One region of the Cyanobium sp. Tous-M-B4 genome, then DNA from elsewhere that is predicted to be linked to it. Evidence: predicted binding sites of a transcription regulator. Region 1 holds the regulator's gene; the other holds the start of a gene.

Region 1 (11,013 bases):
TGCTTGAAAGCTAAGGGTGCGCAGATCTACTGTGCGATCAAAGCCAAAGGGACTGGCTCCATTTAAAAAGGTGCCGGCGATTGATGCAGAGAAGCGGGTGTAATCGAATACGGGTCGATCAAACTGTCCTAATGTGAACGAAGGCCCACCCCACAAGGTGAGGGTGTTTTGGTTGGCGCCATCGCTATAAGTGGCCGCGTAGCCACTGGCTCCGAAGTTGATTCCGAAGCTGGGTGCGACCGGTATGGGCGAATAACGCAAGCCTCGCTTGGGATCTTCGCTGGCATCAAGGGCAGAGCCCTGCCAGAGCTGCAAAGTTGTGCTGGCTGCCAGGTTGGCATAGCTACGCCATAACGTGTCTAGCGTATCTGTCTCAAAAAGTTCTGCTTGGTAGGAGCCTGATTGGACTGCCCAGTTGAGATTGATTGGCTCAATAAAGGGGGATTTGCGAGAAGTTTCTGGATTTTTGTACTGGTTTAATAGCGCATTTCCCGCTAGATTGGCGCCGTAGGAGTAAACTACTGTTTGCAGCCCAAGGCTGCCGTTGTAAATCCGCTCTCGGTATGAGCCAAATAAGCTGGCATTGGCGCTTGAATGGCCGGGCAGGCTGAAGGGAGCCGTCAAGCTTGTGTTGCTACGGGTCCCGGCTCTGAAATTATCAGGATTGAAGGTAGATAGGCTGGCTTCTGCATTCAGAGAGAGCCAGCCCATGGGCAGATTGAGTGCCGCCAGCAGGCCAAACATGTCGCCAATCTTGGCTGTCTGTTCGCTGCCCGGACTGGCCAGGTTTTGACCGGAAAGGGCGTAACTACTGGTGCGTCCTTCTAGTGCCCGCTGCACATTCAGCTGGGGTTGGAGCTGAAGGCTTCCCCGTTGGCCCAGCTTGATTGGCTCTAGGTTGTAGCCGAGGAAAAACCCATCACGATCTTGCTTGTCGGTGTCGAAAGCAAGCCGACCTTCCTCAGCGCCGATTGTTGTGTTGGTGATTGCTGGCAGGGAGACCTTGCCGTCCAGCAGGATCTGGGTGCTGCGGCTGTTGATGCGGGTCTTCCCTCGTCCATCCATTAAGGCCACCACTTTGCGGGCCAGGATCCATGAAGCTGCTGGTGTGAAAGGGTCATTGGTGAAGGCGATCTGCTCGGCAGTCCAGCGGTTGCCTCGGATTTGGATTTGGGCTCCCTGAAAGCGGACGCGGCTTATGGTGCCGGCTTTGTTGGTGGGCGGACGGTATTCCTGTCTGTTATTTAGCGAGTCGGTGGTGTCGATTACGGCAGCTAGATCAAGCTTGAAGCGGATGCTCCAGCTCTGCTGGAAAGCAACATCTCTGACTTTTGAATCCACCTCTGGCAGCTGCCCAATTTCAAGTGCTTTGGTAGTAGAGCTGCTGGGGTTTTGCGTTGATTGTCTCTGCTGCGGGCCGCCCGCCTGGGGTGGGCCGAAAGCAACTGATTCCAGTGCCCTATTTAGAGATAGAGCTGGAGTGGAGAGCTCACTGCCAAGGCAGCCTGCTGGTGCTGGCATGGTGGGCAGGCTGCTGCGACCCGGTGGCAACACCCGCAGCATGGTTCTATTGCCAGGATCTGCACTGAGTGGCGGACAGGCAAACGCTGGTTGGCTGACGTCAGATGGCTGACCGTTCGTTTTGGCCTTGGTCTGTTGAGAGTTGACTTCTTGAGAGCTGACCTCTTGAGAATTGATGTCCCGGGCAAGGGTGTCTTGGTCGATAACGCCATAGACGTCGTCAAGTTCACCGCTGCCTTCAAGATCGCTGTAGCGCAGACGGCTTGCCTGCAGGTATTGATCTCCTTTGATCAGGCGAATTTGCCCGCTGGCGTAGACACTGCGGCTGGCTTCAGCCAGTTCGACTCGATCTGCCAGCAGGCGCCAGCCGTTGAAGCGAGCTTCTACATTGCCGGTGGCAACAAACCGGCCTAGTTGCTGGTCGTAGCTCTGCTGATCGGCCTTGATAACAGCAAAGTTGGGAGCAGGGCTAACTGAACTAGCGGCTGTGACAGCCCCAGGCTGGCTGGGAATATCATTTGCCAGTACCTTTGGAGCAAAAAGGGCAGACAGGCAAGCTGCTGTTAATAGTTGGCGAGCGAGCCTCCTTAAAGGCCGTTTCCCCAGAGGCACTCGTTGGGAATTGCCAGCCAAATCCATCAGCCCTTAAGACCTTCTTGAGCCTGAAGTGTTGAAGGAAGCGTGTCTAAAATCGGCACCATTAAATAAGGCCCAGCAGGTCCCATTGGGGATCATCCCACAAACAGAATCAGGACCTTGCTTGCCTAGTGCCAGCTGATCAATCTTCCAGGTCTTTACGGCTCGGGGTGCGGCTAGGGTCACTGGCCAAAAAGCCGAATACAAAGATCCCAATAAAGAAGAAGACGACCGAATAAACCGAGATCTTGAGGGCGAGCATGGTTCGGCCTTGGGGAACGGCGAGCGGGTGACAGGGAGTGACAGGCGCGTTGAAGGGCCTAGTCGACCCCGCAGCTGCGGGATCATCCTATGGGACTCGGCTTGCCATCCAACGATGCCTGAGGCCTCAGGACTAGGGCAGACCCCACGGATTGAAACGATTCAGTCACGTTTGCGGCCAACCCATTCGCGCTTGGATCTCCAACCACTCTGGCGCTGCGTGCAGGCGGGAGGGCGGTTTGGCCCAGCCATTGACGATCCTTGGGGCCAGCAATGTCGTCCGGATTGGGCAGCTCGGGGGTTGGTGATTTGGCCGCGGGGTGGCCAGTGGCGGGAGCTACGGCTGCGGCTGGTTTGCCCGGAGACCTGGCTGCAGCTGCACCAGCCGGAGCCCGTTGCCCAGGCCCGGCTGGTGCTGCGCTGGTGGGCCGACCAGGTGGAGCTACGGGTTGATGGTGTGAGGGTGCATGGCGGCGACCTGTTCGACACCGCTTGCCGCTGGTTGCTGCCCGAGCGCTGGTGGCAGGGGGAGGCCCTGGAGCTGGAGTTACGCCTGCGCAGCCCCGTGCACGACGACGGTGCTCTGATCGAGAGCCGTCTTGAGCTCGAGCCCCTGGATCCAGCCGATCCGGTGGATTTGTTGGCTGAAACCAAGGCTGAGCTTGCCCAGCTGCGCAGCGGCGAACCGCCGACAGGTCGGTTTCATGTGTTGGGCCATGCCCACCTCGATCTGGCCTGGCTCTGGCCGGTGGCCGACACCTGGCAAGCGGCCGAGCGCACCTTCACCTCTGCCCTTGATCTGATCGAGCGCTTCGAGGAGTTGCATTTCGGCCACTCCACACCGGCCCTATACGCCTGGCTGCAGCAACACCGGCCGGCCCTGTTCGCCCGTCTGCAGCGCGCGGTGGCAGCCGGTCGCTTTGAGCCGATCAACGGCCCCTGGGTGGAGAGCGACTGCGTGCTGATCAGCAGCTCCTCCCTGCTGCGCCAGTTTCAGCTGGGCCAGCAATTCAGCGCCGCCAGCTTCCCGGAGCTGGAGCACTATTTGGCCTGGTTGCCCGACAGCTTTGGCTTCGCCAGCGGCCTGCCGGCCGTGGCTGGCAGCACCGGCGTGCGTTGGTTTTGCACCCACAAAATGGCCTGGAACGCCACCAATCCCTTCCCCCACCGGCTGTTTCGCTGGCGCAGTCGCTGCGGTTCCGAGCTGCTGGCCCTGATCAACGCCCCGATCGGCACCGATGGCGACCCCGTGGCGATGGAGCGATATCGCTTGGCTTGGCAAGGCGCGACCGGGGTTGAATCGGCCCTGTGGCTGCCCGGAGTGGGCGACCACGGTGGTGGCCCCAGCGCCGAAATGCTCGAGCAGCTGCGGCTCTGGCAGCAGCAAGCTGAGGCTGCTCCCCAGCATCACGGCAGCTTGCGGGGTTATTTGGCTGCCCTCGAGCCGCTGGCGCTCCGGCTGCCGGTGTGGCGCGACGAGCTTTACCTGGAGCTGCATCGCGGCTGCGCCACCTCGCGCCCTGATCAGAAGCGCCACAACCGCACGCTCGAGCGGCTGCTGCGGGAGGCTGAGCTGGCCCAGTCCCTAGCCGGCGAGCCGGAAACGGTCGACTGGCGAACGCTGCTTTTTCAGCAGTTTCACGACATTTTGCCCGGCACCTCGATTCCGGAGGTGTTCGAGCAGGCCGAGCCCCAGTGGCGGGCAGCGCGCCGCAGCGCCTGCCTGCAACGGGATCGGGCTCTGCAGGCCTGGCTAGGAGCTGATGGCGGTGAAGATGACGGTGTGGGTGTGGGTTGGTGGGTAGCCCAGCTCCAGCCCCTGCCTCCGCGGGCCCGCAGTCTGCGGGTGCCTTTGGGCAGCTGGAGTTGTGGCGGCGTCACGCTGCCGGCCCAGCCGGCCCGGGCTGGCGGCCAGTGGCTGCAGCTGCCGCCCTTGGCGGGAGTGGCCGCCCTGCCCCTGGAGCGAACGGATGCAGTGGCCGCCTCTCAGGCAGCTCAGGTTGAGGCAGCTCAGGTTGAAGCGCCGGTGTGGCGAGAGGGCTGGCGCTGCGGCAACGGTTTGGTGAGTTTTGAGCTGGGGCCGCGGGGCCTCGAGCAGCTGTGGGATAGCCAAGATCAGCCCCAGTTGGCAGGACCGCTGGCCTGGCGGCGTTTTGCCGATCGCGGTGAGTTTTGGGATGCCTGGGACATCGCCACGGGCTACCGGGACCATCCGCTGGCCTGGCAGTGGCAGGGCGAGCCGAGCTGGCTGGAGCAGGGCGAGCTGTGCACCAGTTTTGTGTGGCGGGGCCAGTGCGGGGCCAGTGCGGTGCGGCTGGAGGGGCGCTTACTAGCCAATACCCCCTGGCTCGAGCTTGTGCTCAGCGTTGACTGGCGCCAGCGCCATGAGCTGCTGCGCCTGGAGATCCCCTTGGCCCAGCCGGCCCTGCGCTGGGCGGCGGATACCTCCGGTGGCGTGCTGGAACGGCCAGCCCAGCCGGTCACTGACCGCGAGCAGGCCCGCTGGGAGCTGCCAGCGATCAGCTGGATCGCTTCTGTGGCTGTCGACGGCGGCTTGGCGGTGCTGCTCGATGGGCCCCAGGGGGTGTCGGCTAGTTCGGAGCAGTTGGGTGTGTCGCTGCTGCGGGCGCCTACTTGGCCAGATCCTGGCGCTGATAACGGCCTGCAGCGCTTGCGGTTGGCCCTGGCGCCCTGCCCAGCAGGCTGGTGCCGGGCCCAGGTGCCCAAGCAGGCGGTGGCCTTCAGGGAACCGCTATGGCTGCGGCCGGCGGCGGCCCAGGGCCGGCCTAAACGACATCAGGCCCTGCCTCCCCTGGACGAGGGGCTGTTGCTACTGGGCTGCCGGCCGCTAGGGGCGTCGGGGGACGTGGTGCTCACCGTGCAGAACTGTTCCCCTTGCCGCCGTTACCTGGAGGTGGGAGAGAGCTGGCAGCTGCTGGAGCGACTCGATGGCCTTGATCAGCCCTTGGTTTCCCAAAGAAAGATTGCCGAAGATCCCTGGCGGCTGGCGCCGTGGAGCTTGGGATTTTGGCGATTGCGCCCCTATTTGGCCTAGCGCTTAGCGCTCAGTCGTCGTGGTCGTCAAAGGGGTCGGTGAGGCCCTTGGAGGGCGGCCCGAAGGCTTGATACACCCCAAAACCGGTGAGCGAAAGCAGCACCGCCAGCACGGCGAGGGCCACAGAAAGGGCCGGGGAGCTGGTGGTGGCGGTGGGGTCCATGGAGGCGGAAGGGGGATGCAGGTGACGGGTTGCGTCACAACTCTCGACGGACCGCCGCAACGCGGTACGCGAGGCCCTTACAGTACTTAAAGCGAATCCATGCCCGAGAGGCTGCAGCAGACATGGCCCAACGCACCCGCCTCGGAGACATCCTGCGGCCACTCAATTCTGAGTACGGCAAGGTCGTTCCCGGTTGGGGCACCACGCCCGTGATGGGCATTTTTATGGTGCTCTTCCTGGTGTTTCTGCTAATCATTCTTCAGCTGTACAACAAGTCCTTGCTGCTCGAGGGCATCACGGTCAACTGGAACGGCCTCGGCTGATGAACGTGTTTGGCATTGGCCTGCCTGAGCTGGCGGTAATTGCCGCCATCGGGCTGCTGGTGTTCGGGCCAAAGCGGCTGCCGGAGCTTGGTAAAACCCTGGGGCGCACCTTGAAGGGTTTTCAATCCGCTTCCTCCGAGTTCGAAAAGGAGCTGCGCACGGCGATCACCACCGCCGAACCTGTCGCGGCTGAGCTGCCGGTTGCAGTTTCTGCAACTGAGCTTGTTTCAGCTGATGCCTCTGGGGCTGATGCTCCAGAGCTCATTGAGCAGCCTCTCGATGGTCCCGCGGCCTGAGTTGTCGTTGCAGTTGGTGGTGGGCCTGGGTAACCCGGGAGCCAAGTACGCAGGTACTCGCCACAACGTGGGCTTTATGGCCCTTGAGCGTCTAGTCGATTGCGCTGGCGGCGTCTCTTTTCGGCAGCAGCCAAAGCTTCAGGGCTTGGTGGCTGAGGTGGGTTCAGGGCCTGCCCGGCTGCGGCTATTGATGCCCCAGACCTTTATGAATGAAAGTGGTCGCTCGATCCGCGCAGCCCTTGACTGGTTTGGTTTCGAGCCTGCCCAGTTGCTGGTGCTGGTGGATGACATGGATCTACCCCTCGGCAAGTTGAGGCTGCGGGCTACGGGCAGTGCCGGGGGGCATAACGGCCTGCGCAGCACCATCAGCCACCTAGGTACCCAGGACTTTCCGCGGCTTCGTATTGGTATTGGCGCCCCCGCCCAAGATCCCGGCGAGCGCCGCGCCCGCACCGTTGGCCATGTGCTCGGACGCTTCACGCTTGCCGAGCAGCCCCTGCTCGAGGAGGTGCTGCGCGAGGTGGAGGCAGGTATTGGCCTGATTCAGCGCCTCGGCCTGGAGCGGGCTGGCAACCGACTCAACAGTTTTCAGCCCCAGGGCACGGCAGCCTGAGCCGATGGCACGCCTTCCCTCCACCACTGCCCAGTTGCGGGTGCTGCATCAGAGCTTCAGCCAGAGGGTGCTGGAGGGGGAGGTGAGTGCGGGCGGCTACCAATGGAGTTTCCGCTGGGCCTTTGACCGCGGTGAACTCAGCGTTGAGCCTTCATTGGGCAGAGCTCTGATCCAGGACGCTCTGCTGCGTTATCTGCTCAAGGTCGACTACCAGCTCGAGCCTGGCGGTGACTACGTCTTCACGGTTCGGGCCCGTTTTTAAACCGATTTAGTCTGCGGCGACCGGCTGCGGCCATTGCCTCAGCACCTCCTGGTTGCTGCGCTGCAGGGTCATCCCGCAATAGCGCTCAATCAGCAGCTGGGCGACCACATCGTCGATATCGCGGGGGGGCAAGCGCAAGCCCGCCGGCAGCAGTCGCCTCCAGCCCCTAGGGGGCCACAGCTGCCAGTAGCGCTCGCGGGCCGCCAGGGTGCTGCCGCTCTCATCCACCACAGCTAGCGCCAGCCGCTGCTGGCCAAGCCGGCTGCGCCAGTCTTGGCTGCCGGTGCCATTGCCGAGCACAACCTGATCAAGCCCCACTTGCTGCCAGCTTTTGAGCAGGGCGAGGCAGGCTTGCGGGGGCAGGATTGCAGCCTGCCGGATCTGGCCAAGGGCAGGATCAGCAAGCACTAGACCGCATTTGCTGCGCCCGGGATCTAGGCCTGCCACCAGGCCCGCCGCAGCGCGCGTCATGGGCGGCGAGGGCCTGGCCCAGATTGGGATGGAGATGGGGCTGTCAACCAGCGCAATTCCACCGCAATTGGGTCGGCGGTGCTGGCGTTATTGATGGCGAGTGCTTCTAGTAGGGCAACCTGGCCTGGCTGGCGCTCGCTCAGCTCCCGGGCCAGATTTTTAAAGCTGGCCGCATCGAACTGCAGCCCTTCCACCAACGTGCCCTGGCGCTGGGCTCGGGCATAGGCAGCGGCCAGCAGCAGGTTGAGTCGCCGCGAAACCGGCTCCAGGGCTGTGAGGTCGCCCTCGATCGTGGTGCTGGCCAGCACTTCGCCGGCCTTAACTACTGGGCGGTTGGGGCGTAGGTCTGGGAAGGCAAGCACCTGGCGCTCGCCCCGTAGCACGTTGGCTGCCGAGAGAATGCTCACCACCCAGCTGCCGGGCTTGGCGAGCAGGCCTTCCAGCTTGCTGATGTCATTTTTGGGTACCAGCAGGATCTGGCGATCGGGGGGCTGGCCGGGCAGCACCCGCCTGAAGGCGTTGAGATTGGCCTGCTGCAGCAAGGCGGTGATCACATCCTTGGCCTGCTCGGGGCGCTCAAGGGTCACCTTGGCGCTGGCCAGGGTCTGACCGCTGCTGAGCACCACGTCTCCGCGGCGCAGAGCAATCAGGTTGCTCTCCAGGTCTTTAAGTTCTTGGGCTCCGGCGCTAATCCGGCGGCGCACCTGGGCTAGTTCCGCTTCGGTGCGGCGGATTTCCGCATCCCGCCCCTTCACCTCCTCGCTGAGACGGCTGCGCTCCAGCTCCAGCCGGTTGCGCTGGGCTAAAAGTGGCGCCAGCTCTTGGCGCAATTTGCTGGCGCGGGCTTGGGCCTGCTCAAAGCGCGCCTGAGCCTCGCGTTTGCCCTGTTCAGCCCTCGCCACCTCCAGGCGGCTGCTAGCTAGTTGGCTATTGCTGCGGCTCAGTTGGCTGCGGCTGGTTTGCAGCCGTTGCTCCAGTCGATCGAGTTCAAACAGGCCCGTGCGCAGCCGCTCGCTCACTAAGAGCATCAGGCCGAGGGAGATGGCACTGATCAGGCTGCCTGTGAGCACCGTGATCAACACGGCGGTGCGGCGGGGCCGCATCCCCAACAGGCTCAAGCGCGCCTTGCCCACCAGGCTGCCGAGTCGGTCGCCCAGGGTGGAGAGCACCCCCCCTAGGGCGAGCAGAGCGAGGATCAGCAGCCAGCCCGTCACATACGTCCGCGAAGGGCCCCAGTATCTCTGGCGTTCAGCTGAAGCGCTTGGCTAGGGCGATTGGATCAAACACAGTGATCTTTTTGCGGTCGATCTGAACCAGCCCGTCGTTGCGCAGGTCGCCCAGCAGGCGAGTGATTGTGACCCGGGTGGAGCCAATCGCTTCGGCAATCGCCTGGTGGGACAGGCGCAGATCAATCGTGATCCCTTCCGAGCTGGGAACGCCGAAATCGCGACACAGCACCAGCAGGAAGCTCACCAGCCGCGAGCTCATGTCGCGGTGGGTGAGGGTTTCGATCATCGTTTCGGTCTGCAGTATTCGCGAAGACAGGCCCTGCAGCAGCAGCAAGCCCACGCTGGCGTCCTGCTCGATCGCCCGGCGCACGGAGGTGGCTGGTGCGGTCACCATCTCGACCCTGGTGAAGGCCACAGCGTGATAAAAGCGGTCGGAGCGCTGGCCGGTAAGCAGCGACAGCACACCAAACAGACTGTTCTCACGCAACAGGGCCACGGTGATCTCCTCGCCGGATTCATATACCCGCGACAGCCGGACCGCTCCGCGCCGCAGCAGGTAGACCCTCTCGGCTGGATCGCCGGGAAAAAAAATCGTCTTGCCCCGTTCGATCGTCTCAACACTGCTGCCGGCCAGGCCCCGGATCACTTCCAACAGGGTGGGGTTGCCCTGGCCGGCGCTGCCCATGCCTGCCACCACGCCAGGGGCACCCGTCGATGGGGTGTTGGCGGTACGGCTAAATCCGTGGGTAGCGCCAACCATCAAGGTCTGGGCAAGTGCCGGGACCCTAAGGATCACCCGGGGGGCGGCTTGTAGCAATACACACGGTTTCAGACGACACCGCCGGCGCCCCCTGCGCACCAGTACGTATGTTTCCGCTAGGGATGGTGTCGTTTGCTTGTGAAGCGGCCCGATCCCGCTACATTCAGCTTCGCGGGGCCATGGGCTGCTCGCGGCTCCCCAGGTCTGTTTTCGATTTTCCAGGTTTTTATTCAGGTTGTTCATGACCGCGAGCTTGCCCGTCTCAGGCCTCACCTCCTCCTCTGGAGCTGGTTTTCCGGCGGTACAGCACCAACCTCAGCGCTCTGGTCATCGCCCTTTGGCTGTGGCAGCTGCGCCGGCATTGCGGCTAGTGGCCCAGTCGGAGGGCTTGCTGCAAATCCATACGGCGCCATTCCGCGGCAGTTTCGGTGCCGTGCTCAGCCAGGCCCTGCGTAGTGCCGGTTTGGGCAGCCGGGTGCTGGTTACTCAGTTTCTTAAGGGTGGCGTAGATCAGGGCCTCGGCAGCAGCGTCTGGCTGTGTGGGCGACTGCAATGGCTGCGGCCCGGTGTGCCTGCCTGTCTGTCAGAGCCAGCTGCCCACCAGGAGCTTGAGTTGTTGGAGGCGGTGCGCCAGGTGTGGGCCTTCAGCCGCGAGCAGCTGCTCAGTGGTGCGGTGGATCTGATGGTGCTCGATGAGCTGGGCTTGGCTGTGGAGCTGGGCTACATCGAGCAGGCTGAAGTGCTGGCAACCTTGGAGCGCCGTCCAGCCCATTTAGATGTCATTTTGACGGGGCCAGCCATGACTCCTGAGTTGATGGCCATGGCTGATCAGGTCACCCAGTTGCGCCGAGGCCTCTGATGCTGAAGAACGACCGCTGGATCAACGAGCAGGCTGCGGCAGGTTTGTTGCAGCCGTTTCAGTCGAGCCTGGTGCGCCACCTCGATCCCGAGACGACGGGCTCGCCGGTGCTCAGCTACGGCTGCTCTTCCTATGGCTACGACTTGCGGTTGTCGGCTAAGGAATTTTTGATCTTTCGGCATGTGCCTGGCACCGTGATGAACCCCAAGCGGTTCAATCCGGCCAACCTCGAACCCGCTCCCCTGCACGATGACGAGGATGGATCTTATTTTATCTTGCCAGCCCATTCCTATGGCTTGGGAGTGGCACTGGAGAAGATGAAGGTGCCATCAAATATCACGGTGATCTGCCTGGGTAAGAGCACATACGCCCGGCTAGGTATCATTGTTAATACGACGCCAGCGGAAGCCGGCTGGGAGGGTCACCTCACCCTGGAGTTCAGTAATTCTTCGGGTGCTGACTGCCGCATTTATGCAAATGAGGGAATTTGTCAGCTGCTCTTTTTTGAGGGCGATCCCTGCGAAACCACCTATCAAGATCGGGCCGGTAAATATCAGCACCAGC
Region 2 (11,013 bases), on a different contig from region 1:
TTTCATTCGCCTGTTGAGGATGCAGAGCGATGGCACAGTTGTTTCAACTCGATTGCGTTTTCAGCCAGGAGCCACACTTGGATCAATCAACAATCCTGCTCTGCAGAACGGTGATGTAATTGTTGTAGCTCGTAATGGCTGGACGAGTTTCAATCAGCGTCTTGCCCAAACTGTGGAGCCCCTTGGTCCCTTGCTGAATGCGGCTTCCCTCTACAACATTTTGGTTAAAGGCCCCTAGGCAGTGATCAACCCAGCCCGCATCCGCATCCTGGCAGTGGGCAAAGTGCGCAAGGGTTGGGTGCAGGAAGGTATTGCCCTTTATCGCAGGCGGTTGCCCGGGCTTGAGATCGCGGAGCTCAGAGACTCCACGATGGCTAAGGAGGCGGAGGCGATCAGCGCAGCCCTGCGGCCTGAGGAGCGGCTGGTGGTGCTCAGCGAAGAGGGATGCACCTTGGATTCGCTGGCCTTTGCCGAGCAGCTGCGTGGATCTGGTTCTGATCGGATTGCCTTCGTGATCGGCGGTGCGGATGGCCTGGAGCCGGCGCTCAAGGCCCAGGCTGCCTGGCGCCTCAGCCTTTCGCCGATGACCTTCCCCCATGAGTTGGCGCGGCTGTTGTTGCTCGAGCAGCTTTATCGCGCCAACACCATTCTTCAGGGTGGGCCCTACCACCGCCCAGGCGCTTGAGTGGGGTGGTGCTTACGCCACGCGATGCCCACGATTGATAGCCGCTACGAGGGAGCCCTGCGCTGCCACTCCAGCCATGGCCCCTCTGCCTCTGTGCTCGAGACCGATGCCCCCACCGACAACCAGGGCAAGGGGGAGCGTTTCTCGCCCACCGATCTGGTGGCCACGGCCCTGAGCACCTGCATCCTGACGATCCTGGGGATCGTTGCCGAGCGCCACGGCTGGCCGCTGCAGGGTGCAACCGCCCGGATTGAAAAAACCATGACCCCTGAGGCGCCGCGGCGCATTGCCCTACTGGAGGTGTGGATCAGCTTGCCGGCGGGTCTCAGCGAGCAGCAGCGGTCCGTTCTGCGTCAGGCCGGTGAAAGCTGCCCGGTCAAGCTGAGCCTGGAGGGGTCAGTGCCGATGCGGCTGCACTGGGCCTGAATTGCCTGCCAGCTCAAACCCCCGGCTCAAATCCCCAGTCGCTGCCAGATCACGCCCAGGTTGGCCTGATGCAGATCGGTGCTGAAACACTCAGCCAGCTGCTCAGCGCTGAGCTTGCTGGTCACCTCCCCATCGGCTTCAAGGTTGGCGCGGAAGTTGCCGCCATCTTTGTTCCAGGCGCTGTGGGCGTTGCGCTGCACAATTCGGTAAGCGTCTTCGCGGTTGATGCCGGCTTCCACTAGGGCCAGCAGCACCCGCTGGCTAAAGACCACGCCTCCGTAGACGTTCATGTTGCGGGCCATGTTTTCTGGGTAGACCCCTAAGCCCTTCACTACCTCGGTCATCTCCCGCAGCATGAAGTGCAGGGTGGTGGAGCAGTCGGGCAGCATCATCCGCTCTACAGAGCTGTGACTGATGTCGCGCTCGTGCCAGAGGGCACAGTTTTCCAGGGCCGCCACCACATAGCTGCGCAGCACCCGCGCCAGGCCGCTGATCCGCTCGCTGCGGATCGGGTTGCGCTTGTGGGGCATGGCCGAGCTGCCCTTCTGCCCCTTGGCGAAGTTCTCTTCCACCTCGAGCACGTCGGTGCGCTGCAGGTTGCGGATCTCGGTGGAGAAGCGCTCCAGCGCCGCGCCCACCAGGGCCAGGGTCTGCACGTATTCGGCGTGGCGATCGCGGGCGATCACCTGGGTGCTGGCCGTATCTGGCACCAGGCCGAGCTTGGCGCAGGCGATCGCCTCCACCTGGGGGTCGGTGTTGGCGTAGGTGCCCATGGCGCCGCTGATCTGGCCCACGCTCACCACCCGCTCGAGCCGCTCGAGGCGCTCGCGGTTGCGTTCCACTTCCGCCAGCCAGCCGGCCACCTTGAAGCCGAAGCTGATCGGTTCGCCATGGATGGCATGGCTGCGGCCGATCATCACCGTGCCCTTGTGCTCGCGGGCTAGCGCCCTGAGGGCATCGGCGAGTGCGTCGAGCTCGGCGCGCAACAGGGCCACCGATGCTTTCATCTGCAGGGCCAGGCCTGTATCGAGCACATCTGAGCTGGTCATGCCCACGTGGATGTAGCGGCCCGCATCGCCCACGTGCTCGTTCACATTGGTGAGGAAGGCGATCACGTCGTGGCGCACTTCGGCCTCGATCTCGAGGATGCGCTCTACCGAAAATCTGGCCTTCGCCTTAATCGTTGCGACCGCCTCAGCAGGCACTCGCCCCAACTCACAGTTGGCCTCGGTGGCAGCGATCTCCACGTCGAGCCAGCTCTGAAACTTGGCCTCTTCACTCCAGAGGTTGCCCATCTCGGGCAAGGTATAACGCTCGATCAAGGCCGCGCCTGGCTCACTGCCAGACCAATGTATGGGTGCGCCCCTGCCTCCCTTAGTCAGCGCTCTTTAGGCAGCTGCCGTCAGGCGCTGGTGCTCCACCTCCCACTGCACCAGGCTGCCCCAGGCCTGCTGCCGCACCCAGCATCGCCCCCCGCGGCACTGGATCAGCTGGAAGGGGGGCAGGTCGGAGGGTTGATTGCGCAGTTTGACGAAGCTGCCGGGATAGAGCAGTTCCAGCACATTGGCTGCAGCATTCGCGCTCCGGATTGAGGTGGCCATCGGTGCCGGATCAACTTCTCGGCGCCATCCTCTGCCGGGTTTTGGTGCGGAGGCGGAGATGCTTGGAATCTGTTCCGGTTGCGTTGTGGTTTGATCACAAAAGGTGGAGCGCCATGGCTCGCAAGCAACGACTGGATTTGGAGCTCGTGGCCCGCGGACTGGCGGCTAGCCGTCAGCAGGCCCAGCTGTTGATTAGGGCCGGCCGGGTGCGCCAAGGCGACAAAGTGCTCGATAAACCAGGCACCGAGGTGCTGCCGGAGGCGGAGCTGCTGGTGCAGCAGCTTCCTCGCTACGTATCAAGGGGTGGCGAAAAGCTAGTGAGGGCACTAGAGGCCTTCCCAGTAGCCGTGCAGGGTCGCGTTTGCCTTGATGGCGGCATCTCCACTGGCGGCTTCAGCGATTGTCTGCTTCAGCACGGGGCCTGCCGGATTTACGGGATCGATGTGGGCTACGGCCAGACGGCCTGGAGCCTGCGCAGTGATCCGCGGGTAGTGCTCAAGGAGCGCACCAACCTGCGTCACCTCACCCCGGCCGAGCTCTACGGGCCCGAGGACCCCTGGCCAACCCTGGCTGTGGCCGATGTGTCGTTCATTTCCCTCGCCCAGGTGCTGCCGGCCCTGCTGGGGTTGCTCCTGCCCGAGGCGCCGCTGGATCTGCTGTTGCTGGTTAAACCTCAATTTGAGGTGGGCAAGGGCCGGGTGGGCAAGGGCGGGGTGGTGCGTGATCCGGTTGCCCACTGCGATGCGATTGCGGGGGTGATGGCGGCGGCCGGGGCGTTGGGGCTTGAGGCCTGCGGCCTGGTGGCCTCACCGATCACCGGGCCTGCCGGCAACCATGAGTATCTGCTCTGGCTGCGGCGCTCTGATTGCGATGGGCAGGTCGGAATGGGTGATGTTGCCGGTGATGTTGCAGGGGATGTTTTTGAGCCTGTTGAACAGCTTGTTGAACCAGCCCAAACCGACCCGAAATTCCGCCCTGGGGCAATCAGCCCAGAGCAAATAAAAACCCTGGTAGCCAGCACGCTGACTCCCAGGGCATAAAAAGCAAAAGGGGCGCTGGCGCTCAGATGGCGCCGCTGTCCCGATCACCGGTGCGGATTCGAATCACCGAATCAATTGTGCTCACGAAGATCTTGCCGTCGCCGATTTCGCCGGTGCGGGCCGCGTCTTGAACGGCGCTCACCACGGTGTCGACCTTGTCGTCATCGACAACGATCTCAAGTTTGAGTTTCTGGAGGAATTCGACGGTGAATTCAGAGCCGCGATAGCGCTCCACCTGGCCCTTTTGACGGCCAAAACCCCGCACTTCGCTCACGGTCATGCCCACGATCCCCGCATTGACCAGGGCGACCTTGACGTCCTCGAGCTTGAAGGGACGAATGATGGCCTCAATTTTTTTCATAGGAACAGCTCGGGCTGGGTAGGAAGTCTCTCAGGAAATCCCTGCCGATGGTAGGGAGTAAAGCCATTAGGCCCGAGCTTTGCGGGGGTCGTCGTAGCGATTGCTACCGGCTCGGGCAGCTGTTGGCTGCGGCCACTTTCCTTAAGATCGCCTAGTGGCACTGGCCCTTTCCCTTTCCTTGCTCCGATGTCTTCCAGCCCAGTTTCTGCCAGCGCGTCCTCCCTCACCCAGACGCCCATGTATGGCGAGCGCGCCATCGCTGAAGCGGAGCTGATCTGTTTTGACAATCCCAGGCCTGGCCGTGCCTACGAGATTTCGATCGAGCTGCCGGAGTTCACCTGTAAGTGCCCGTTTTCCGGTTACCCCGATTTTGCGGTGTTGCGCTTGATCTACCAGCCCGGCCCCCGGGTGGTGGAGCTCAAGGCGATCAAGCTCTACGTGAACAGCTACCGCGACCGCTCCATTTCCCATGAAGAGGTGACGAATCGCATCTTGGATGATCTGGTTGCCGCCACCGATCCCCAGTGGATGCAGCTGGAGGCTGATTTTCACCCCCGCGGCAACGTTCACACCGTGGTTCGCGTCAGCCACGGCACGCGGCTGGCTTGTTAGAGCTGGGCGAGCATCTGGGGCAGCTCGGCAGCGAAGCCGGTGAGATTGCGGTTGCAGAGTCCGGCAACATGCAGCTGACCCGCCTGGCCGGCTGGCTGCTCGGCAATGGCCCAAAGCTGACGCGTAGCAAGCAAGCTGAGCCCGCCGCCGGCCAGGGCGATCGCAAATCCTGCGTACACCAAAGGCACGCCAGGATCACGCTTCAGCAGGATGCCACTGGCGGGTAGAACGCTTTCGACCCGTATCGGCAGCCCCTTTACCTCCACAGCTGCGCCGCCTGGGGCTAGGCGAGCTAGGGAGATTCCGTCGGCGCCGTAGATCTCAATTGGTCCTTGTTCGCTGCCCAGGCTGAGTAGCACCGGCTCGCTGCCATCGGGACGGGTGGGCAGGACGATGCCCCAAATCTGTTCGCCTAGCTGAGGAAAGCTCTGCAGCGGCAGCTCCAGCAGGGGGCTTTTGCCGAGTTGCAGGCTGATGGTGGCCAGGGCCCAGTCGGCTTGATAAAGGGTGACCCCCTGGAAGCGCAGCGGATGGTTGACGCTGATCTCGGCCTGCTTCAGCAGGCTGCCGCCGCTGCCATCGCCCTCGAGGATGCGCAGCTGGGAGGTGAATTGCTCAGGTCGCCCGGCGGGATCGCGCTGGATTGAAAAGCCGTCGAGGGCAAGGGTGAGTTGGCTGCTGCCCCGGCTGTCCATCAGCTCCAGGCTGCGGCCGGGGGCCAGGTATTGCTCAGCCCGTTGCCCACCAAGTGCTCCCCAGGCCGCTCCGAGCATCAGCACCACCATCCCGGCGTGTACCAGCAGGGGCCCGACCCGGCCCAGCAGCCCCTTGCGGGCGGCTAGGCGGTCGTGATGGCGCTGAATTTGCCAGCCCTGGAGTTGCAGCAGTCCGGCCAGCTGATCGAGGCTCTCCTTGGGGGTGTCGGTGCTGAGGGTTTCAGCCACGCTCAGCTTGCTGAGCTGGCGGGGTGAGCTGTAGTCGATCCAGCGCAGGGCGGCCTGCAGGGCGGGCCACTGGCGGCGCCAGCTGCAGAGCAGCAGGGCTAGGGCCAGCCAGGCCAGCAGCCCTAGGAACCAGCCGCTGGAATACACATGGTCGAGCTGCAGGGCAAGCACCCCATCAGCGTTCAGCAGTCCAAGCCAGGGCTGGGGGTCGTAGAGCCGGTGGTAGAGCTCTGCGGGTTCCCGCTGGGGGATGGCCGTGCCGACGCCACTGGTGATGGCAATCACCAAAAGCAGCACGATCGCCACCCGCAGATCGGAGATCCAGCCCACAACTCGCAGCAAGGCTTTCATCGCCAGTTGGCCACAAGGGTGAGGGCGCCGGTTGTCACCAGCACCACGCCGCTGATCGGGGGAACCCATTGGCCCAGCCGCCTCAGGCTCAGCAAGCCCGGCAGGCTGGCGGCCGCCGTGCCGGCCAGCAGCAGGGGCACCACCTGACCCGCTCCGAAGCTGGTGAGCAGCAACATGCCTACCAGGGGTTTGCCGTTTTGGGCCATCCAGGCCAGCAGCACAGCCAGCACTGGCGTTGTGCATGGGGTTGCGGCTAATCCAAAAGCTAGGCCTGCGGCTATGGGAGCCAGGGGTGCCGGCACCCGGCGACGCCAGATTTCAGGATCGGGTCCGGCGGGCAGGGGCAGCTTCAGCAGGCCCAGCAGGTTTAGGCCCATCAGCAGGGCAAGCACAGCCACCACCGTGGGAATCAGCCCGGGGATTTGGCCATAGATCCGGCCCAGTAGGCCGCTAACCAGGCCCAGCAGCACTAGGGAGGCCACGATGCCGGCCGCAAAGCTGAGGCTGCGCTGCCAGGGAGCCTGGCTGGGCTTAACGCCGGGCGTGCCGCCAAAGCCAGCCAGATAGGCAAGGGTGACCGGCAAAAGCGATAGGGAGCAGGGCCCCAGGCTCGTGAGCAGGCCGCCAGCAAAGACAACCCCAACGGTGGTGGGGGTGGGGCTGGCCAGGGAGTGCTGCAGCAGCGCCTCGCTGCTGCGGGCCCAATCGGCCAGTTGGGGCCCAAAACTAATCATGGGATCAGCCTATCGGGCAGCTGCGGTGCGCCGGCGCCTGGGGGTAGGGGCAAGACCGCCTGCCTCCAGCGAGCACCGGATCAATAGGCCGCAAACAAGCAGGCTGGCCATCAAGGAGTTGCCGCCATAGCTGATCAGTGGCAATGGCAGGCCGGTGGTGGGCATGGCACCGCTGGCTACGGCGATATTGAGGATGGATTGGCCCACCAGCAATGTGGTGCAGCCGATGGCGATCAGGCGCTGCTGGTTGCTGCGGCAGCTGAGGGCAACCCTCAGCCCAACAAAGCCAAACAGCAGCAAAAACAGCAGTAGCACCACCGAGCCCACGAAGCCAAATTCCTCAGCAAACACTGCAAAAATAAAATCGGTGCTCTGGATCGGCAGGTATTGCAGCTTCTGGGTGGAAAGGCCAAACCCCTCGCCTAGGAAGCCTCCTGAGCCGATCGCCATCAAGCTCTGCACCAGTTGGTAGCCGTCCCCCTGGGCATCTCGCCAGGGATCCAGGAAGGACACCACCCGCAAACGCTGGTATTCGTTGATCATGATGCTGGCGCTGCCAAGCAGCCCCCCCGCTCCGGCTGCCCCGAGCAGCATGGGCAGAGAAAGGCCCCCAGCCAGGGCCAGCAGCCAGAGCAGCAGCCCGGATAGGGCCGCGGTGCTGAGGTTTGGTTGCTTGAGGATCAGCAGGATCAGGGCGCCAAATGCCCCTAGCCAGAGCAGTTTCTGGTCGTTGCCGATGCGCTTCCAGTGGGCAAAAAGAGCAGCGCCCTGCAACACCACAAAAGGCTTGACTAATTCCGATGGCTGCAGCTGTACCGGTCCAAGCACCAACCAGCGACTGGCGCCGTTGACAGTGCTGCCCATCACCAGGGTGGCTGCGACCAGAACGATCCCAACCCATAACCCCAGCGGTGCCAGGTGCAGCCAGCGCCGCAGGCTGGTGCGCAGGCCGAGCCAGAGCAGCCCCCAGCTGGCAGCCATCCAAATCAACTGGCGCTTGAGATAAAAGGCGCCGTCACCCATCTCCCGTTCAGCTACCCACCAACTGGCAGAGGTGAGCACTAATAGTCCGATCACGCTCCAGAGCGCCACCATGCCCAGAAGCAACCTGGCCTCTGCTGGCCACTGGGACCAGGGCAACGGCAGCAGCGCCCCAGCCTTCGGAGGACCGCCGACAGCGTCGCGGTGGGGGTTGTGAGTTGCGGTGCGGGCCAAGGCTGAAATTGGGGAGTGGCGGAGGTAGGGCCATCGTCAACCCATTGAGCCGTGCCCGGGGGGGTGTTGTCGACCCCTGGCAACCAGAGTCAAACAATAAAAAAGCCCGGCATCTGCCGAGCTTGGGGAGAAACCAAAGGCACTGAATGTCAGTTGCCGACGTTCTGTTGGCGACGCCCAGTGGCTAATTCCACTTTGAGGATCTTGCCGCCCTGTTTCATGATCCGCTGCTGCTCAGCGAACCAGCTGTCGTAGGGCACCCATTTGGTGAAATAGGTGTTTTGAAGCTCACGCTGGGAGCGGCTCTTTTCCGGGCAAGGAATGCAAGCCGTGATCTTGAACAGACGCATGGAGATGATCCTCGGGTGTGCCGATGGCAGGGATCAGTTGCCCAAGCCGGAGCAGATGTAGTCGAAATAGACGGCCATTTCACGGCCAGCATCAGGACCCACCAGGGCAGCGGTGGTTTCCTTCATGGCCTGGATGGATTGGACGGTGGCACCAATGGGTACACCCAGGGAGTTGTAGGTCTCCTTGAGACCATTCAGTACACGCTCGTCGAGGATGGAGGTGTCCCCAGCCAGCATGGCGTAGGTGGCGTAGCGCAGGTAGTAGTCCAGATCGCGAATGCAAGCTGCATAGCGACGGGTGGTGTACATGTTGCCGCCCGGACGGGTGATGTCCGAATACAGCAGCGACTTGGCTACGGCTTCTTTGATGATGGCCGAACCATTGGCGCTGATGGTGGCAGCGGCGCGGACGCGCAGCTCACCACTGGCGAAGTACTGCTCCAGGCGGCCCATGGCGGAGCCGTCCAGGTACAGGCCCTGAACGTCGGCCTGGTTAATGACGTTGGTGATCGCGTCTTGCATGAATCCGGCTGTGGTGGCGGGGAGTAGTAAAAGAACGCTGCCTCAGGAGAGGGCGCCAATGACGTAGTCGAAGTAGAAGCCGGCTTCTTCAGCGTCAGAGCCGGTGAGTAGGCCCATGGCGGCATTCTTCATTTCCCGCACGGACTCAGCCATGGCATCGAGGGGAGTGCCGAGGGAGCGATACATCTCCTTGGCGCCGATGATGCCGATCTCTTCGATGGGCGTCACGTCGCCGGCGATGATCCCGTAGGTCACCAGGCGCAGGTAGTAATCCATGTCGCGGAGACACGAAGCGGTCATCTCCTCGCCGTAGGCGTTGCCGCCGGGGGAGATCACGTCGGGACGCCGCTGGAACAGGGCGCCACCAGCGGTTTTGACGATGCGCTCGCGGCTTTCGCTAAGCACCTGGGCGACGCGAAGACGACGTTGACCAGCGCCCACGAAGGACTTGATCTGGTCGAGTTCGCCAGGGCTGAGATAGCGGGCTTCGGCGTCCGCGTTGATGATCGAGTTGGAGACGATGCTCATGCAGTTCTGCCTCGAAACAAGCGGCCGCCTTGACGGAGACCGATATCCGGTGGGTAAGGGGAAGGATCGACTTGCGCCGATCGCCGAATCATTCTGCGGCAAAGCCCCTCGCTGCCCCCTTGGCGGTAACAGTTCTTCATGGCGTTTATGCTTGAAAAACCCCTTGCGCCGCAATGGCTTTGGTCGATCTTGTTAATAGCGGCTTGGCGCAGCAATTATTCATGATTTTGCTTCGCTAATCGCCCCACTTGTTTCGACTTGCCGCTCAACTTTTACGACAATTGTTATGTTGACCATAAAAAACCTCCCGAAGTGTCTCCGGGAGGTTGGGTGTGATTTGGCGTTTTGGGTCAGATTGCAGCCTTTGGCCCGGGGGTGAGTCCCGCATTGCCGCCATAGAGCTGGGCGGTGCGGTTGACCGTGCTGAGAGGAATGCCGTCGGCGCTGGCTAGGCCCCTTAGATAGGGAACCGTGTTTTGGCCAAAACTTTCGGCATATTCCTGGCTGCCCAACAGAGTTTCGATGGCCGCCAGTTGGCCCCGGCTGGACCTGGTTCCCAGGTATGCACTCACCTCATCGGGTTGGGCAGCTCGACCGAGCAGGGCGAGATAGGCCGCTGAAGCAGCGCGCAGGGGTGCCATGCGGTTGAGGCGTTCCTGGAAAAGGTCGCTGCCAGCTACTTGGCTAACAAGCTCCGCCACCGTGAGTTGCTGGTTGCGGAATTGGGATTCCATGTCTCCCAGGCGCTCGGCTGCAAAAGGAACTCGGTTCAGCAGTTGCTTGTAGACGCTTTCCAGCGCTTCCTGAACCTCGGTTTCACTATTGGTGCGGCCAAGTTGTATGGGGCGCCCCACGCTTTGGCGGCGGCTGAAGCCTTGAGGCCTTCCTGGCTGAATCGCCTTTGCCATGGCAGCGCCTGGCTGGTTGGCAAGGCCCGTGCTTTGGCCGCTGCCGACAGCTGCCCGCCAGCCCCCTGAGATGGCAGGGCGAGTGGCCGCAGCTGCGCCGCCGCTGGCGGGGCTGGAGCTCCAGAAGCCGGTGGTCGTTGCGGGGGTGCGGTTCCAGCTGCGGCTGGGTGCGGGTGCTTGGCGAATGCTGCCAGGTCCGGCGGTGCCACTGCCTTTGGGTTGCGCCATGGTTTCGCCTCCCACGATCTGGGCTGTCCAGCCCCCCACGATCATTAGGCGGCGCGCCGGCAGATTGCGATTGGTCAGATCGCTGGTGGTGCGCAGGGTTTGGACTGCGGCCACGTCGGGGCGCTTGCCCGGTGTGAGGTCGGCGTATGCAGATGCATCGAAGGGGCGGTTGAGGCCGGGCACCTTGCGAGCATTGCGATCAGTAGCGGTGACAAAGCGCTCGTAGGGGACTGTGTCTTCGCCGTAGGTTTCGTTGTATTCGCGGCTGTTCAGAATCCCATCTACGACCCCATAGAAGCCGCTGCGAGCAGCGGTATCGAAGTAGGCGTCAATTTCCCATCGCCCGAAGGTTGGGCGACCTAGCAGCCGGCGATGCATCACCTCGATAGCCTTGGTGATGTAAAGGCCGCTCCAATAACGGCGGCGGAAGGCCTTGGAACGGGCGACTTGGCGGATGAACTCCCGCAGGCTGATGTCGCCGTTCTCGAGCTTGATTTCCTCAACCTTA

What was found. The regulator NtcA, encoded in region 1, controls nitrogen genes in cyanobacteria. The targets are predictions, from matches to a motif close to GTANCNNNNGNTAC.
Region 2: the regulator NtcA is predicted to act here: its motif matches at 4,207-4,220, upstream of queF (preQ(1) synthase).

Annotation. Positions count from the first base shown of each region.
Region 1 is NZ_JAGQBA010000001.1:29,461-40,473, reverse strand. It holds gene KBY73_RS00250 (DUF3769 domain-containing protein) at 1-2,133, opposite strand, end outside; gene KBY73_RS00245 (photosystem II reaction center protein I) at 2,300-2,419, opposite strand; gene KBY73_RS00240 (alpha-mannosidase) at 2,534-5,473, shown strand; gene psbN (photosystem II reaction center protein PsbN) at 5,484-5,636, opposite strand; gene psbH (photosystem II reaction center phosphoprotein PsbH) at 5,759-5,959, shown strand; gene KBY73_RS00225 (TatA/E family twin arginine-targeting protein translocase) at 5,959-6,255, shown strand; gene pth (aminoacyl-tRNA hydrolase) at 6,239-6,868, shown strand; gene KBY73_RS00215 (DUF3146 family protein) at 6,873-7,130, shown strand; gene KBY73_RS00210 (resolvase) at 7,137-7,601, opposite strand; gene KBY73_RS00205 (DUF3084 domain-containing protein) at 7,598-8,815, opposite strand; gene ntcA (global nitrogen regulator NtcA) at 8,850-9,590, opposite strand; gene KBY73_RS00195 (cob(I)yrinic acid a,c-diamide adenosyltransferase) at 9,832-10,449, shown strand; gene dcd (dCTP deaminase) at 10,449-11,013, shown strand, end outside.
Region 2 is NZ_JAGQBA010000006.1:98,218-109,230, forward strand. It holds gene KBY73_RS12415 (polysaccharide biosynthesis/export family protein) at 1-238, shown strand, start outside; gene KBY73_RS12420 (23S rRNA (pseudouridine(1915)-N(3))-methyltransferase RlmH) at 245-685, shown strand; gene KBY73_RS12425 (OsmC family protein) at 710-1,111, shown strand; gene purB (adenylosuccinate lyase) at 1,138-2,433, opposite strand; gene KBY73_RS12435 (hypothetical protein) at 2,500-2,712, opposite strand; gene KBY73_RS12440 (TlyA family RNA methyltransferase) at 2,826-3,752, shown strand; gene KBY73_RS12445 (P-II family nitrogen regulator) at 3,775-4,113, opposite strand; gene queF (preQ(1) synthase) at 4,300-4,725, shown strand; gene KBY73_RS12455 (cytochrome c biogenesis protein ResB) at 4,722-6,020, opposite strand; gene KBY73_RS12460 (cytochrome c biogenesis protein CcdA) at 6,017-6,754, opposite strand; gene KBY73_RS12465 (FtsW/RodA/SpoVE family cell cycle protein) at 6,764-7,903, opposite strand; gene KBY73_RS12470 (phycobilisome linker polypeptide) at 8,119-8,319, opposite strand; gene apcB (allophycocyanin subunit beta) at 8,353-8,841, opposite strand; gene KBY73_RS12480 (allophycocyanin) at 8,884-9,369, opposite strand; gene KBY73_RS12485 (phycobilisome rod-core linker polypeptide) at 9,720-11,013, opposite strand, start outside.